One region of the Flocculibacter collagenilyticus genome, then DNA from elsewhere that is predicted to be linked to it. Evidence: predicted binding sites of a transcription regulator. Region 1 holds the regulator's gene; each other region holds the start of a gene.
What was found. Region 1 encodes sigma-54, which starts transcription at its own class of promoters, with help from an activator protein. Its sites were predicted from a motif close to GTTGGCACGNNNNTNGNNT; they were not measured.
Positions count from the first base shown of each region.

Region 2: a site for sigma-54 is predicted at 1,574-1,592, ahead of HUU81_RS04115 (EF-hand domain-containing protein). Genes of this name have one in related genera too.
Region 3: a site for sigma-54 is predicted at 1,211-1,229, ahead of HUU81_RS04500 (BON domain-containing protein). Genes of this name have one in related genera too.
Region 4: a site for sigma-54 is predicted at 1,615-1,633, ahead of HUU81_RS11025 (LPP20 family lipoprotein). Genes of this name have one in related genera too.

Region 1 is NZ_CP059888.1:3,426,393-3,429,604, forward strand. Features, by position in the region: gene rapZ (RNase adapter RapZ) at 1-17, opposite strand, end outside; gene ptsN (PTS IIA-like nitrogen regulatory protein PtsN) at 138-587, opposite strand; gene hpf (ribosome hibernation promoting factor) at 608-895, opposite strand; gene HUU81_RS15205 (RNA polymerase factor sigma-54) at 923-2,413, opposite strand; gene lptB (LPS export ABC transporter ATP-binding protein) at 2,449-3,174, opposite strand.
Region 2 is NZ_CP059888.1:929,946-933,157, forward strand. Features, by position in the region: gene HUU81_RS04110 (DUF2884 family protein) at 62-886, shown strand; gene HUU81_RS04115 (EF-hand domain-containing protein) at 984-1,499, opposite strand; gene HUU81_RS04120 (DUF938 domain-containing protein) at 1,786-2,370, shown strand; gene HUU81_RS04125 (hypothetical protein) at 2,491-3,212, shown strand, end outside.
Region 3 is NZ_CP059888.1:1,015,650-1,018,861, forward strand. Features, by position in the region: gene HUU81_RS04500 (BON domain-containing protein) at 626-1,177, opposite strand; gene HUU81_RS04505 (PA2169 family four-helix-bundle protein) at 1,655-2,134, opposite strand; gene HUU81_RS04510 (sigma-54 interaction domain-containing protein) at 2,406-3,212, shown strand, end outside.
Region 4 is NZ_CP059888.1:2,482,599-2,485,810, forward strand. Features, by position in the region: gene flgA (flagellar basal body P-ring formation chaperone FlgA) at 1-139, shown strand, start outside; gene flgM (flagellar biosynthesis anti-sigma factor FlgM) at 209-538, shown strand; gene HUU81_RS11020 (flagella synthesis protein FlgN) at 599-1,015, shown strand; gene HUU81_RS11025 (LPP20 family lipoprotein) at 1,038-1,535, opposite strand; gene HUU81_RS11030 (flagellar assembly protein T N-terminal domain-containing protein) at 1,737-2,927, shown strand; gene HUU81_RS11035 (hypothetical protein) at 2,911-3,212, opposite strand, start outside.

The sequences.
Region 1 (3,212 bases):
ATAATGATAATTTTCATAAAAATTAAGCTACCTTAATTGTTAATTTACCTTCTTTCTTTGAATTACTTTAATCTAAGGTTATGACTATTTAAATACAGCGCTCTAAAATAGCTATAACTGAATACGTATCAGCACGGCTAATTGGATGTCATAATCTCAAATAACTCTTGATCAGTATCGGCTTTGCGCAATCTTTTCACCATACTTTTATCGTCAAGCATGCTAGCAACGGCTGACAACGTACTTAAATGTTCTTTACATTGCTCTTCGGGTACTAACAGTGCAAAAAATACATCAACTGGCTTTTGATCGATTGAGTCGTATTGGATCGGATTTTTACTTACTAAAAAAATTGCGACCGTTTTTTGCGTATTCTTCAAGCGGCCATGGGGAATAGCAATTCCTTTACCAATCCCGGTACTGCCTAGCTTTTCTCTTGCCATTAAACTGTCCAAAATTTCATGTTGGCTAATATCAGGCAGTTTAGTGTGTGCCAATTGGCTAATGTACTCTAAAATACGTTTCTTGCTATTAAAAAGGACTGCACATTTTGTGCAGTCCTCAGACATCAAAGTTTTAAAAGACATATTACAATAACTATTCTTTTTTAGTGGCTTGAAAGTTTTTCCTTATGTTTAATGACTTGTCGGTCTAGCTTGTCAATCAACCCATCTATCGCCGCATACATATCGTCGTGAGTGGCTGTGGCAAACAACTCTCCGCCATTAACATGGAGTTTTGCTTCCGCTTTTTGCATTAACTTTTCGGAATCCAAAATAACGTGAACATTATTGATATGATCAAAATGTCGCTCTAATTTGGAAAATTTATTATCTACATAATCTTTTATCGACGAAGTGGCATTAACGTGACGGCAAGTTAAATTGATTTGCATAAGCACTTTCCTTCTTTCATCAAGAGCTTACAGTAAGCTCTTTCTTTGGTTAGATGGAGGGATAGACAAAGACTCACGATACTTCGCAATCGTACGTCTTGCTACCTTAATACCTTGATCAGCCATAATTTCTGCAATCTTACTATCACTCAATGGCTTCGCCGCATTTTCTGCAGAGACTAATTTTTTAATCAACGCTCTGATCGCTGTTGATGAACACTCGCCGCCGTTTTCAGTACTTACATGGCTTGAAAAAAAGTACTTAAGCTCAAAAATGCCGCGTGGTGTATGCATATATTTCTGCGTTGTCACACGTGAAATGGTTGATTCATGCATATCTACCATTTCTGCCACATCGTTCAATACCATTGGCTTCATGGCCTCGTCACCATACTCAAAAAATGCCTGTTGCTGCTGCACAATACAATTCGCAACTTTGAGTAAGGTATCGTTTCTACTTTCCAAACTTTTGATAAACCATTTTGCATCTTGTAAATGAGAACGAATAAATTGCGTATCCGTAGATGACTTACTGGTTTTAGACAACGCCGCGTATTGCTGGTTAATAGTAACTTTCGGCATTGAGTCTGGATTTAATTCTACAATCCAACGGCCTTTTTTCTTCACGACTGATACGTCTGGAATAACATATTGCGGTTGTTCAGTAATCACCGCACTGGCTGGCCTTGGATTAAGGCTATGGATAAGTTGCATAACCTCTTTTAGCTGATGCTCTTTAAGCTTAGTCTTTCTTTGTAAAGTACGATAGTCACGATTACCTAATAAATCGATATATTCGTTCACAATGGTTTTTGCGTCAGACAAATAAGGCGTATCGTTGCTAAATTGACCTAACTGAATCAGCATACATTCTTTTAAACTGCGGGCTCCCACACCTAATGGGTCCATTAATTGAATACGCTTTAGTACTACTTCAACCTCATCAAGCTCTACATCGTCATCGCCTAAGCTATTCAGAATATCTTCTGTAGTAACTGATAAATAGCCTGAATCGTCAATCGCTTCAATTATCGCCATGGCGATCGTTTCATCTGTAGGGCTAAACCGGGTTAGCCTAACTTGCCATAAAATATGATCTTGAATATTATCGGTCGTTTCACCTTGAAAAACCATATCATCATTGTCGCTAGCACCAGACACTGACGCCACCGGCGCTGCACTAATATACTCATCCCATGAACTATCAACAGGCAGCTCGTCCGACATATTCTCTTGTTGAACCGCTTCCGTTGTATCCATTTCTTTTACCTCTGAAAACGTCATGTCTTCAGCTTCACCATTGGCATCTTGTTTGGTGGTTCCGTCGTTGCTGTCGCTCACTTGTTCAGGCGATGAGCCATGATCTTCTTCCACTTCAAGGAGTGGATTACTGTCTAAGGCTTCTTGAATTTCTTGTTGCAAATCTAACGTCGATAATTGCAAGAGACGAATAGCCTGTTGCAATTGTGGGGTCATGGTCAACTGTTGACCAATTTTTAACTGTAAAGACTGCCTCATAAAATCCGATAAATTCCTTTAACTAATTAACTTAACTATAGCGTGAATTGCTCACCTAGGTATACATCTCTTACGGTCTGATTTGCTAACACTTGCTCAGGTGTACCATTCGCAATTAATTCACCATGGCTCACAATGTATGCATGCTCACACACGTCTAGTGTTTCTCGTACATTGTGATCAGTAATTAATACTCCAATGCCTTTATTCTTTAAATGCTGGATAATCTTTTTGATGTCTAATACTGAAATTGGGTCGACCCCTGCAAACGGCTCATCCAATAAAATAAATTTGGGATTAGCGGCCAATGCACGAGCAATTTCTACACGACGACGCTCTCCGCCAGACAAGCTCATGCCTAGGCTATCGCGAATGTGACCAATATTGAATTCTTCTAACAACCCATCTAGCGCTTCTTCGCGCGTTATTCGGGTTAAATCGCGGCGAGTTTGCAAAATGGCCATGATATTGTCATAAACGCTAAGTTTTCTGAAAATAGATGCTTCTTGCGGCAAATAGCCAATGCCTTCTCGTGCTCTTGCATGCATTGGTTCCAATGTTAAATCTTGGTCTGCAAGCACAATGCGCCCCCGATCAGATGGTACCAACCCCACAATCATATAAAATGTAGTTGTTTTACCTGCTCCGTTCGGCCCTAACAAGCCAACTATGCTGCCAGCTGCAACATCGATACTTACATCGCGAACAACTTGACGACCTTTGTAACTTTTTGCCAGATTTTGTGCTGATAATATTGTCATTGATTCACTTATTTGTTTCGTAAACTTTTCTCAATTTT
Region 2 (3,212 bases), 1.5 Mb from region 1:
CTACATAGAGTGAAGAATAAAAAGCCCTAAGGCTGACTAAAAGTAGAAAAAGGAACCTATCGTGAAAGCATTAACTAAATTTAACTCAGTTCATAAGTCTATTCTGGTTGCATCATCGCTGATGATGACGAGTTATGTTGCGGCGCATCAAGAGTGTAATATTAATATTCAGCAAGACTTGAAGATAAATCAAGGTGCTGTTGAGGTCAGTGATGCTAGGCACAAAGTTGTATTTGCTAGCGACCAGTCATTAATGGTAGATGGAAAATATGTCCAACTTAACTCGCACCAACAATCATTGGTGTCGGAATACGCACAAGGTGTGCGACAGTCCATTCCTGAAATGGCTTATATAGCAATCGACGGAGTAGAATTAGCAATGGATGCAGTGAATAAAGCTTTAGGAGCTGTTTTAGGCGAGGGGCATGACGCAATAGGCGAGATGAACGGTCAATTGCATAATGTGAAAACAACGATTTCATCTCATTTTCTAGACTCAGATACTGTTGTACTTAAGCACTCAGACTATAAAGATAATCAAATATTTGGCCCTGAATTTGAAAGGAAAATTGAAGAAAGCCTTGAAAGTGCGGTGAAAAGTGCAATGGGAACATTATTAATTCATGTAGGGCAGGAGCTGGTTATGAATGGTGGTGATTTATCTGAGTTTGAACAACGCATGGAAAAAATGGGTGAAGACATGGAACAGATGATTGAGCATAGAGCAGAGTCTTTAGAAGTTCGTGCTGATGCTTTCTGTGAAAAAGTGAAAAAACTAGATCATTTAGAGTTTAAATTACAAACAGAAATACCAGAATTAAATCATTTTGACTTGATCACAATGGAATCTGATCATGATGATAAGCGCTCTAAACGCGAAATGTAATTAATTTGTTTTAGGGTTAATTAAGAGCTAATAATAAATACAAAAAGGCGTTAGTCATGGGACTAACGCCTTTTTTACAGATGAAAAATACTGGTTTTTATTTGTTTTTAACGGTTGTTAACGCTTCATCTTCAGCTACATCTTTACCATACTTATTGATGTAACTAGTAAATTCATATTGGCTAACGCGACGGTCATTATTGGTATCTATATAACCAAAGTGGTTAGAAATATCATCGTCATCGGCTTCTTCAATTGAAATATAACCGCTGCTATCATTATCTAATGCTGCAAAACTATTTTCGATACGATCGAATTTCTTAATTTCTGCTTTAAATGCTGACTCAGTGATCTCTGAATCTTCAGCAACTCGGCCAGTGTTTAATTTCATATACGTGTCATATTCTACACGACTGATGTTGCCATCTAAGTCGGTATCAATATTTGAGAAGTGCTCCCAAATATTGTCATCATCAGCTTCAACCTTAGAAATTAAACCATCGTTGTCATTATCAAGGCTAGCGAAGTCACTGTCGATTTTGTCTACATGGTTTGCACAAGCTGGAATAGTTAACACTGCCGCGATTGCTGTAGTAAGTAATAGTTTGTTCATAATGATGCTCCATGTTGTTTTTGCCACTTCAACCGAAAGCCGGAGGAAGGTTTTTAATATTTGTGATTCAATGGTTACAACATGCGTGCCAATTTATTAAATTATTTAAAATCAATACGTTGTGTCGTTTTGTGATGGTTTCAATACGTACCGCCTCTGTAATATTTACAGATGTTTGTAAATTTTGGATCTAATCCACGTAAGCCTTGGTAACGAAACTTCAATTATTGGGAGATGCTCGTTACACTAAATTGAGATATAAATAGGGAAGAAGTGAGTTAACACGGTGACTAAACGATTTAGCCAAGCAGCAGAGAATAACCAAGAACCTATTCTTCAGCAGTTAACACAGTATTTTGCTACCCGTGCAACAGTACTGGAGATAGGTTCGGGCACTGGGCAGCACGCTGTACATCTTGCGCGTGGGTTATCACATTTAGTGTGGTGTCCAAGTGATCTATTAAATAATTTATCAGGGATTGCAGCGTGGATTAGTGAAGCTGCGCTGTCTAATATCATTGACCCGATTGAATATAATGCGGCACTTGATGAATGGCCCTTAGCTGTAGATGCCGTGTATTCAGCGAATACCGCACATATTATGCAAGCAAACGAGGTAGCAATCATGATGTCAGAAATATCTAAAAACCTACCCGTAGATGGAATATTTGCGCAATATGGCCCTTTTAAAATGAACGGTCGCTGTACCACAGCATCAAATGTCGCATTTAATCAACGTTTATTGCAGCAAGGGTATGGTGGTATAAGGGATATCGCTGAACTTGAAAAGTGGGCAGGCACTGAACTGCAATTACAAGAGAGAATTGAAATGCCAGCGAATAATTTTCTGCTGATTTGGCAAAAATGGTAGCGCCAAGTGCAATATTCTTCTTAAAAATACCCTGCAAAGTAACCGCAATAACTGACTATTGTTGTTAATTCTTATATTATGTCGCCAATTTAATTTATTCAGTCTTCTATAGAAAACAAAATGGCGCTAAATACCTTATCTCTTAAAGCTAAAAATGGTGGCTTATGGATAAAGCATGCATGGGAAATTTTAAAAATTAAACCCGCTAGCTTTATTGCAATCAGCATTTTTACATCATCACTCTTTATTGCAGGTCAACTTCATCCAATACTTGGATTATTGATTATGTTTGCTAACCCTTTTATTACGGCGGCTTATTACGTTGTTATCGAACATGCACGTCAAGGCCATCATATTCGTTTTGAGCAGTTTTTTTCGGCAATAAAACACTTACCAAATAAACTTACGTTATTCCGGTTAGCTGTGGTTTCCTTATTACTATCTGCATTATTTTCAATTGCATTGAGTCCTATTCTTGAAACATTGCAGCAGGGTGCTAAGCCTGACTTTGGTCAAATAGTGTTAGTGGTAGTGGTGTCTGCGATATATATGATGCTATTCGCTTATGCTGTGCCAATTGCTGTATTTACTAAAGAAAAAAGTTTACCAGAAATTTTTAAAGGGAGCTTTTTTGCTTGTTGGCGCAATGTAATTCCACTTACAGTGTACAGCATTATCAGTATGCTACTTATCGCCTTAACTATTCCTACTCTTATGGTCGGGATGATTATCGTTATCCCTGTTCTAACGATTTCGTTTTATCTTTCTTTTATTAATATTTTTGCTCCCTCGCTGATTGTTCAGCAAAGTGAAAATTCGGATGAAGACGATAGTAATAATGG
Region 3 (3,212 bases), 1.6 Mb from region 1:
ATTATATAGAGCAATGGCTGTGCCAATAATTTAATCCTTTAAAATCAATAGGTTGTGTTTTCGTGTTGTTTTGTTAAGTGAACACACATGAAACAATTTCGGTAAGTGAGTAAAATTTACACATTAGATGGTTGATTAACTAGATTGATTACTAGATTAATTAACTAGGGCTAGTTACTTAAAAAGTAATTGGTGGGGATTGCTAATGGCAGCGCTTATCACTTTCTTAACATAAAAAATGCATAAGTGATATCGCCTAACAAATCACAAACAGACGTCAGTTATTTTATTGCTAGGTATATAGGGTGTGAGGATAGCGAAAGGTCTTGGTAACGTTAGTTGGTAAACACACTATGGTTTTCAGTCGCAGGTAACTTTAGTTTGGTTTAACATGTTGAAAAACAGGGGAAAGTAAATACGAAAAAGAGCCAGCGAATGCTGGCTCTTTCGATAGGAATGATTGAAACAACCATTCACTCACTACAATTAATCAAAACCATTCACCTAACAGGATGCGGTAGTTTTCCGTTATGTGTTTGTGAATTAACTAATTGTATTCCTCGTTTCATTAAACATACAGCGTATGTGTAGGTAGTTTTGTGATTAACTTACTATCTGAATAAAATTATTCAATAACGTTAATTTTATCAATCACACGTTTTACGTCGTTCGTATTTTCAGCAATAGTAACCGCTAGGTCGCGCTCTGCGCTTGAATTAACTTCACCTTTAAGGATTACTATGCCCTTATTAGAACTTACGTCAATGCCAGTGCCACTTACGTTTGAATCTAGCAACAAGCGTGTTTTAACTACAGTTGTTACTTTTGAATCAGTTAATGATTGAACAAAATCACTTTTTTTATCTTTATTGTTGTTTAGTACTGTTAAGTTATTTTCAACAGACTTAACGCCATCAAGACCTTCGATTAACTCTTCTGCAAGAGCCTTATCAACATCACTTTCTACTTTACCTGTAAGGTAAACTTTACCGTCTTTAACATCTGTATTAATGTCAAAAGAATTCAGGTTAGTATTTAACAATAAGGTGGTTTCTGCTTTACCATCAATCCATGCATCATGAGCTGTTTTCTCCCAGCTGTTTGCTTTGTTATTACCTGCAAATGCTGAAGTACTTACTGATAAACCCACTAATAGTGCAATCGTCTTAATTTTCATAACATCCTCCTATTGATATATTCATAGTCAATATTGCTAGAACAGTGCCAACTTGTAAAAAACAATTAAAATCAATAACTTATATTTTTATTCGTTCTCCTGTAGCGTGTTAATGTTTGAATTATTGCAATTTTTTTACACTGCAATTGTAAAATGTTCAGAAATTAACATGTGTAAATAGTAGTCACTAAGTTTCAAATTACCAAAAATATAATTTAAAAAATTACGTTAAGTTTTTTACTGAGAAACAGTCACTAAACTGTATGAAATTTACACTTTGCTAATGCCGAATTTGTGGTGATTGTTTCTTCAAATTCAATATAGAAGAGGGACTTTTTTGTTGGTTCTGTATTAAATGAAGATAAAAAAAAGCTCCCCGTAGGGAGCAAAGTGTGTCGTGGTAGGAGTAAATCAAATGTCTGTGTTAGTAAATCATTCGTTTCATATTAGTCGTTACGTTCACTTATTAAGTTTGGATCAATTATTTTTATATTGTTCTTTTAGTGCGGCCATTTTGTCATGTGTCATTTGCACAGAGGCCGCTATATGAGAAATCTTTTTAGCTAAACGTTCATCCTCAATCCGTTTCATCGCTTCTTTGAGGCGGTTCAGCGTGGCTTGTTCGTGTTGCTCTAACTCATCAATAAATACATTTGCGTTATCGTCTGAAAGCATGTCTTTGGCATCAACATACCATTGGCGTACTTTATTAAAAATGGACTCACTTTCAACTGGGCTAACTTCACGTGCAATGACTTCAGGTTCGAGCTTTTCAATAATCTCTCTTCTTATCTCGATCATGCCTGAAAAAATGCGTTTCAAATTATAATCTTCAACATGTTCTTGTGCATGTTGATAAAAAGCCAGCCCGTCATGGCAAACTGCAATGATCTCGTTAACTATCATCGCGTCTGTTTGTGTAGGATCTTGTGGTGGTACGTATACAAATGGATCCATGGTGTTACCCCCAAATGCCTTCATAACTAAAATGGCATGTCATAAATACTGGTTTAAATATCTGTTAATTTGACCTTAATCAGGTCTCGTTTTTTTTCAAAATGCTACATTTAGCAATCAATTTATATGCCAACACCTAAGGTGTTGATTTTCATTGCATTAGCCATATTTAGGAGAGGGTTAATTTTGGTAACTAGAAAGAATTACAAACATACATTGTTAAATTTACAAACTTGCCCTACCATGCGTGATGATCCTAAGGAGAACGGCAATGAGCCAACCAAAAATATTCATCCATTTAAGTGATAGAAAGTTAGAAGAGCGGTTATTATCGTTTGATGTGGTACGTTCATTCATCGTTGCTAAAAGTAGTGAACTTGAGCACTGGATTGACCAGCTTGAATTTATGCAATGTGATATTGCCTTAATTCAAGCTGATGATTTTGCAAAGCAGGATTTCGAGCGATTATGTAAAGGCGATTTGCTGTCTAATGTCGAATTTATCTTTTTCAGTCAGGGACAACCCAATCCCTATCTAGATAAAATTATGTTACGCGGTGCAGGTTTCCACCATCGTAACCCTTTCAATTTTGATATTTTAGAAGAAACCCTGAAAGATCTTTATGACGAATTATCAGAGCACCTACTAGCTTCTCAAAAGGTAGTGACCAGCGACTTAGATCAATTTGGTTTATTAGTTGGTTCGTCAAAAAGCATGCGTAAGCTTTATCGCACCATTCGTAAAGTGGCAATGACTGATACCAATGTGTTGATTATTGGTGAGAGTGGGGCAGGTAAAGAATTAGTTGCTAATACGATTCATCTAGCCAGTGAACGAAGAGAAGAGCCTTTTGTTGCAATTAACTGTGGTGCATTAAGCCCAGAATTAGTTGATAGCGAATTGTTTGGCCATACAAAAGGGGCATTTACAGGCGCGCATCGCGATCATCAAGGCGTGTTTGAACAAGCGGAAGGTGGTACGTTATTTTTAGATGAAGTTACTGAGATGCCAATTGAGCATCAGGTTAAACTGTTACGCGTGTTGGAATCTAATGAATATCGTCCAGTGGGCAGCAGT
Region 4 (3,212 bases), 940 kb from region 1:
TAGTTTAGCCGTCAAAACATCGGGTGTTGCTCTGCAAGACGGTTCTTTAGGTGCATTAATTAGAGTTAAAAATACTAGCTCAAACAAACAGATAAAAGCGACTGTAACTTCTGTAGGTAAAGTTCAAGTAAATTTTTAGAAATTATGTTAAAGTTTTCTTTAGTCACGCCGATATATATGACAGGTAGAAAAACGGGTGGTGAATATCATGGTTAATGAAGTAAACAGAGGCAATAACGCCAAGGTTGATTACACAAGTAATCAGCAATCATCGAAGAAGGTCGATGCAGAGCAAAAGGCGACTCAAACCGCTGTTCAACAAACGCAGTCTAATAAAGCAACTAGCGATGCTGTTACTCTTACACCGCAAGCGCAGCAGCTTAAAGAGTTACAGAAAAAAGTTGAAAATTCGAGCGGGTTTGATCAACAGAAAGTACAAAAAGTGAAAAAAGCTATTTCTGAAGGGCATTATCAAGTTGATGTTGACAAACTTGCCGATAAAATAGCTAGTCATGAAATTGACTTGTTTGGTCGTTAGTAGCCATTGTGCTTATTAGGCAGAGTTTAATAAATAATATTGGTATGAGGTATTAATTTAATGTCGCTTGAATTATTAATTCAACAAGAAAGTTGCTTAGAGCAATTGTTAGAAGTGATGAAAAAAGAGCTGACAGCAATTGCTGAACGTGATCATCAAGCACTAACTGATCTTGTTGCATTAAAAGAAGAGCTGCTTAAACAAATTACTAATATTGACAATACGTTAGCACAAACCAACCTATCAGCCGAGCGTAAAGAAAATCCAGTGTTAGATAAAAAAATTAACACGATTAAAGAACTATTAGAACAATGCAAAGCACAAAATGAAGCTAACTTCTTAGCTGCAAATCAAAGTCAAATTGCCGTCAATAAATTAAGAACTATTCTATTTGGTGCTAGTGGAACAACAACTTACGGCAAAAAAGGCACAGCCTATAGCTCGTCTCCTACATTAGGAAAAGGCATTAAAGCATAACGCCCCTCCCCGTTTCGCGCATTTAATAAAATGAAACCTTCTTAACTCTGCGAGTTTTATTAGAAACTCGATAAAGCTCATATACCTGTTTCATATCTAACTCTAATTCTGTGGCATAGGTATCACCCACAGCGTAAGTTTTTATGACTTTTGCCCCTTTAATCAATCCATTAACCTTAGTTTTCAGATTATCATTACGACTGACTAAATTTTGCATACTTGAACTAGATGATATTTGCTGGCCGTATACTTGCTCAGCTAATTCTCTATACGCATCTAATTTTGAGGCTCTAATCGCCATTAACACTTTTAATTGTTGCGACTCTCCTTTTTGAAGGCTTATAGGCGCGAAGCCCACAGCTCTAATAATTGGAAAGTTTTTTGGCTCTTCATATTCCCACTCAATATGTTTATCAAAAAATTGAGCACAACCGCTTAAGCCAACTGTTAACACAACCGCCGTTAATACTTTTGCTGTGGCACCATTCCACCTACATAACCGCTCTTTAGTAGGAAACATAGACAGCAGCCTGTTTTTAAATAACAACATATTAAAACCTTCACTTTATAACTAGGGCACAGTGTAATAATGTTTATAAAAGCAAAAGCTATACCAGCTCGCAAATATTAGGCCCGCACTCATTATTTAATTTCAAGCAGGCATGATTCATGCTTATATTAGACTAGTATTCTTATAAACACTGATGACGAGAATTGCAGTATGACACACAACGTTTTGTTTGGCTTACTATTAGCCACAGGCCTACTCATTAGCACTAGCGTGTCTGCCGAGTGGTATGAAGCCGTAGGACAAGCAGAAATTAGAAGAGGTGACAAAGACAATGCGCAACAGCGTGCAATTCAAGACGCAGTTAAACATGCTTTGTTGTTTTCAGGCGCCACAGTGAATAGTATTCAAGAAGTCAGTGACGGTGTTTTGACGAATAACGCAATGAAAATTATGTCTAGCGGCTCTGTTCAGTCTATCGAGCTGATTAATGAAACGCATACAGCCAACTCTGTGATGGTTACCATACGATTAGATATCACTTCAGAGCAGAATCAATGCACAACCTCTGACTTTAAAAAAAGCATCGCAATTACGCAGTTTAACTTATCAGATCAAGCACAAGCGAAAATTGGTGGCTTATATTATCTAGGAAAAGATTTTGCTAAAAAATTAACGCAAAATATTGAACGCGATAGTTTTAAGTTAGTTGCTCGCCCTTGGTATCAAAAAAAGCTAAATTTAGATGCCTTTCGCAGCGAATATTTTTCCGCAGATGATGCACTAATAGAGCAAATTTCAGCACGTAGTGATAGCCAATTCGTTTTATTTGGCACCTTAACCGATGTATCCATGGGTGACAAAGTCAGCAGCGACTTAACCTTTTGGCGTGATGATGTATATGATCGTTATTTTGCTGTCGAATACATTATTTTTGACGCTTTTACTAAAGAACTCATTGATCGTAACCAAATAACGCTAAGTGCAGATTGGACTTTTAACCTGAAAGAAAGCATCAATACCAACAGCTCAAAATTTTGGCATTCCACTTACGGTCAAGCAATTGAGCGCGTAGCTAGCCAGTTACAAATCAATATTGAAGAACAGTTAGCATGCCAGCAACTTGAGGGTAAAATTTTAAAGGTAATTGACAATCAAGTAGTTGTAAATTTAGGTAAAGAAAATGGCGTTGAGCCGGGACAAACGTTTATTGTGGCACACCGCACCAATGGTAAAGGACCTTCATCTAAAACGTTACCAGCCTACACCGTAACTCAATATAAAATCCGTATCGAGCAAAGCCATCAGCACTCCGCCATCGGCTCGTCAATCGACGACATGTTGCTAGGTAACGTACAGGAAGATGATGTGATCTTACTTGCGCCGATTAATGAGTTTGATTAGTCTTTTTTGGAGCTTCATCCAAGCTTGTGCTTTGTGGTAATTGGTTAATGGCTTCAAGTATAAATGATTGCGGTTGCTCTGGTTTTATCTCGTACAAAGGTAACGACTGATTTTCAAGCGCCTTAATGTAAAACTCAATTGGCCACAAATGCGGCGACGCATCATATTCATAATGTTGATTTACCGCAGTCACATCATGTGAATAGCTTAATGGAAAAGCTTGATTGCTGCCGTAAACACTGTCTCTAGTATCATAATAGGTGTCACTGACATCCGCACAACTGC